Regions from separate parts of the Paraburkholderia dioscoreae genome, predicted to be linked through region 2. Evidence: riboswitches for the same ligand, from Rfam matches in the RefSeq annotation. Region 2 holds a riboswitch; the other holds the start of a gene.

Region 1 (2,452 bases), 1.0 Mb from region 2:
ACGCGGTGAGCGCGTCGGCGACAGTCGCGCCCTCGGGCAGCGACAACGGCTTCTGATTGATATGAATGTCCATGATGTCCGAATACGGTTCAATCGATGGCGAAAGCCGCGCGCAGCGCAGCGCTCGTCCGGATAAAGACCACTCGCGCAACGCTCATGCCGGCTCCCGCGCGGAGTCCAGTTGAAAGAGCTCGCTCCAGCGAGCACCGCGTTGCCAGTCGGCGAAAGCATCGGCGTCGCCGATGCGGCCGTCGAGCCGCGCCGCGGCAAAGCGCACGGCTTCGTCGGCGACTTCGGGCACGATCATGTAGCCGTGCCGGTACAGGCCGTTCACGCGCAGCGTCTGCGCGCCGTCCCACAGCAAAGCCGGACGGTGGTCCGGTAAAGTGGGGCGGCACTGCGAATTCAGTTCGAGGATGCGTGCCTCGCCAAAGCCGGGATGCACGGAAAACGCCGCGCTCAGCAGTTCGAGCGCCGAGCGCACGCTGACCGGCGACATGTCCTCGCCTTCCACTTCGGTAGCGCCGATCACGTAGAGATCGTCCTGCTTCGGCGCGATATAGAGCGGATAGCGCGGATGCAGCAGCCGCACCGGCCGCGTCAGTTTGATACCGGGCGCATGCACGCGCGCCACTTCGCCGCGAATGCCGCGCAGCGTGGGCAGCACGGACTTCGCGCCGAGGCCGCGGCAGTCGATCGTGATATGGGCGGCCGGCAGCGCGTGATCGTCGACCGGCGTATTCCAGTGTGTTTCGACACCGCGTTGCGCGAGGCCTGCGGCGAGCGCCGCCAGCACCTGCCGGTTATCCAGCTGGCCTTCGCGCGGCAACAGCCAGCCCTGATTGAAACGCCCCGCCAACGCAGGCTCGGCCGCGCCGAGCTGCGCGCCCGCCAGAGTGATGAAGCCTCCGTCCAGCAATTCCGGCGGGGCATTCGAGCGCACCCGGCGCTCGAACAGCGGCGCTTCGGTGCGGTCGGCGTGATGCCAGACAACCAGCGTGCCATTGCGCTGAAAGAACACCGGCTCGGGCAACTCGGCCAGCACTTGCGGCCAGCTCTCGAGCGAACTCGCGCCGAGGCGCGTGATCAGCAACTCGGCACTGGCTGCTTCCGCGAGCGGCGCCAGCATGGCCGCGGCGACCCACGCGGCGGCTTGCGAACCGGCGGCGTCGCCACGCTCATAGAGCGCCACGCGATGCCCCAGTCCGGCGAGACGCCACGCGACCAGCCGCCCGCACAGGCCACCGCCGAGCACGGCGAAATCGGGTTGTGCAGGACGCGTCATCGCGCACACTCCGTTTCAGGACGGCAAGCAACGCTGAAGCACGGCGCGCCGACGGCGGCGTGACGAAGAGCAAAACACATATCTGAAGAATAGGCGGTCATCGAGTCCTTTCCGTACGGCCACAAAAACGCACGTACCCAGGACGAAACCGGCGGGTGAGGCCGGCCGGGCAATGCGCGCTCCAATGACTAACGCCGCCCGGCGGGGAATGGAAGACTGGCTGCTTCCGGAAACTTCCCGCGCCGGTATTACCCGGATCGGGTGCAAAGGGTCTCTCTCAGCCTCGCCGCCGCAGCATGAAAACCATGCCGCCTGTGCGCGAAGCACCCCTGTTTCGTCGAAGCCCATTAGACCATAAAAGGCGCGGCGCCCGCAAACCAGCGGCTCGCCACGCCGCACGGAATTTGATCCGGCACCATCTTTCTCACTATCAATACGGTCCAAGGCGGCGCTCTGGCACAATGCCAGCACAGGATGCCGCGCGAATGCGGCGCGGACGGCACGCCAGCCGACCTCGCCACGTTCCCGGCGGGATCCGGCAAGGCCTCGCGGCGAGCATTAATTTTCGCTTAAGGGCTTCGCGCCAGAATCGGACGCTCACCCGGGCGTGCGTTCGTCGAGCACGACGCCCGGGCATGTAACGCAAACCCGCCGCAGGGCAGCCCGCAGACGGACCTGCTCCACGGGTCAGCCCCGAATGGGCCAGCACTACTTCAGGATGCTCATGACACCGAATACCTCTGCCAGCCACGCGCTGCCGCCCGACGAAAAAGTCTCCGCCTGGAGCCTGATCAAGCCCTACTGGGTCTCCGAAGAACGAAACACGGCATGGGGCCTGCTCATCGCGATCATCGTGATGAATCTGCTCGTGGTGTGGATCAACGTGCGTCTGAACCGCTGGAGCGCCGACTTCTACAACGCGCTGCAAACCAAGAACGTGCACGACTTCCCGCACCTGCTGATGGTGTTCTCGGCACTCGCGTTCGGCTTCATCATTCTCGCCGTGTACGGCCGCTACCTGCGCCAGATGCTCGGGTTCCGCTGGCGCCAGTGGCTCACCACGCGCTATCTGAACGAGTGGCTGAAAGACAGCGCGTTCTACCGGATCGAGCGCGACCGCCTCGCCGACAACCCCGACCAGCGGATCAGCGACGATCTGCAATCGTT
Region 2 (2,452 bases):
CTAAAGGCAGCACCTCCCGTGCTAACATTCACCTTTCGATCGCGCCCGTACAACTGTATTGCGGCGCCCGCTTCATCCTCTTTCGCTACCCACTGGCTATCTCGATGCGCTTTCCGACTTCCCGTGCCTTCTCCCGCTTGCGCCCGCCCCGCGCAACCGGTTGCGCGCGCGCGGAGTCCATGCCGCGTCGCACCGGCGAGCTGTCCCGAACGCTCCCGCTCCACGCCGCCCGGCGCCCGATCTAACGCTGCCCGCTCCATTGCCTGAGCCGCGTTGTCGGGCTCCGGGCCGATCTCATCCGCACGCTGTTTCCCTACATGCAGATCGAATTGGAGTACCCATCGTGAAAAAGACGAAAACCTGTTACCTGACCGAGCTCGACGTCACCCGTCTCGAGAAGCACGCGGCCGCGCCCGGCGCCGACGCGCGTTTGCAGGACATGCTCGACGACGTCCTGGAGCGCGCGGTGATCGTCGATTCGCACGAGATTCCGGCCAATGTCGTCACGATGAATTCGCAAGCCACGCTGGTCGACGAAACCAGCGGCGAGCACATGACCTGGACGGTGGTCTATCCGCCCAACGCGGACTTCGCGCACGGTCGCCTGAACGTGTTCTCGCCCGCCGGCCTCGCCCTGCTCGGCGCGAAGCGCGGCGAGCGCATCCGCTTCACGCCGCCGAGCGGCACGGAGAAGGTGCTGAAGCTGGAAAAAATCCTGTTTCAACCCGAAGCCGCGGACGATTTCACGCTGTAAGCACAGCGCCACGCCATAGCAAACGTGTCGCGCCGCATCGTGGCGCCAGCCTGATGCCAGCCGCCTCGACACACGACTCGCGCGTGGCCGACCGCTGCGCTATCCGCCAGCCGGCGTTTCCTGACGGGTTGCCAAGCAGCGGGAAGCCGGTGTATCGTGTGCGCTGCTAACGCGGGGGTCCTGCGTCGCACGGAGGTTGGAAGTCCGTGTTGCGTGGGTGAGAAATACCCTTTGAACCTGATCTGGATAATGCCAGCGCAGGGAAGCGTACGGATTTCGCGCTCCAGCTTTATCGCCTCACCTCTCGCGATTTCCGACAACTTCCGTCTCGTCTCCTGCTTAGCCGCCCCACATAGCTTTGCAACGGAGATACGCATGAACGCCAACCCGAAGTTCCTTTCCGCCGACGCGCACGTCGACGAAGCCGCTGTCGCGCCGCTGCCGAATTCCCGCAAGGTCTACGTGACCGGCTCGCGTCCCGACATCCGCGTGCCGATGCGCGAAATCTCGCAGGCCGACACGTCCGACAGCTTCGGCGGCGAAAAGAATCCGCCGGTCTATGTCTACGACACGTCGGGCCCCTACTCGGACCCGGATGCCAAAATCGACATCCGCGCCGGTCTGCCGGCACTGCGTCAGGCCTGGATCGAAGAGCGCGGCGACACCGAAGCGCTGACCGGCTTGTCGAGCGACTTCGGCCGCGAACGCGCCGCCGACACGGCAACCGCCGACCTGCGCTTCCAGGGCCTGCACCGCACGCCGCGCCGCGCGATCGCCGGCAAGAACGTCTCGCAGATGCACTACGCGCGCAAAGGCATCATCACGCCGGAAATGGAGTACATCGCGATTCGCGAAAACCAGCGCCGCGCCGAGTATCTGGAAAGCCTGAAGACGAGCGGCCCGAACGGCGAAAAGCTCGCCGCGATGATGGGCCGCCAGCATCCGGGCCAGGCGTTCGGCGCGAGCGCGTTCGGTCCGAACGGCCTCACCGAAATCACGCCGGAGTTCGTGCGCGAAGAGGTGGCGCGCGGCCGCGCGATCATCCCGAACAACATCAATCACCCGGAAAGCGAGCCGATGATCATCGGCCGCAACTTCCTCGTGAAGGTGAATGCGAACATCGGCAATTCAGCGGTGTCGTCTTCCATCGGCGAGGAAGTCGACAAGATGACGTGGGCGATCCGCTGGGGCGGCGACACGGTGATGGACCTGTCCACCGGCAAGCACATTCACGAAACGCGCGAGTGGATCATCCGCAATAGCCCAGTGCCGATCGGCACGGTGCCGATCTACCAGGCGCTCGAAAAGGTCAACGGCAAGGCCGAAGACCTGACGTGGGAAATCTTCCGCGACACGCTGATCGAACAGGCCGAGCAAGGCGTCGACTACTTCACGATTCATGCGGGCGTGCGTCTGCAATACGTGCCGCTCACGGCCAAACGCATGACGGGCATCGTCTCGCGCGGCGGCTCGATCATGGCGAAATGGTGTCTCGCTCATCACAAGGAAAGCTTCCTGTACGAGCACTTCGAAGACATCTGCGAAATCATGAAGGCGTATGACGTGGCCTTCTCGCTGGGCGACGGCCTGCGCCCCGGCTCGATCTACGACGCCAACGACGAAGCGCAGCTCGGCGAATTGAAGACGCTCGGCGAACTCACGCAGATCGCGTGGAAGCACGACGTGCAGACCATGATC

What was found. Region 2 has a riboswitch for thiamine pyrophosphate ahead of thiC (phosphomethylpyrimidine synthase ThiC). Riboswitches for the same ligand answer to the same signal wherever they lie in the genome.
Region 1: it holds a riboswitch for thiamine pyrophosphate, as region 2 does, so the genes downstream of both, PDMSB3_RS18525 (FAD-dependent oxidoreductase) here and thiC (phosphomethylpyrimidine synthase ThiC) in region 2, are expected to answer to the same signal.

The regions. Positions count from the first base shown of each region.
Region 1 covers NZ_LR699553.1:4,097,154-4,099,605, forward strand. The annotation lists gene thiS (sulfur carrier protein ThiS) at 1-73, opposite strand, end outside; gene PDMSB3_RS18525 (FAD-dependent oxidoreductase) at 155-1,285, opposite strand; TPP riboswitch at 1,503-1,626, opposite strand; gene PDMSB3_RS18530 (ABC transporter ATP-binding protein/permease) at 2,010-2,452, shown strand, end outside.
Region 2 covers NZ_LR699553.1:3,056,550-3,059,001, forward strand. The annotation lists gene PDMSB3_RS13660 (GreA/GreB family elongation factor) at 344-754, shown strand; TPP riboswitch at 918-1,036, shown strand; gene thiC (phosphomethylpyrimidine synthase ThiC) at 1,130-2,452, shown strand, end outside.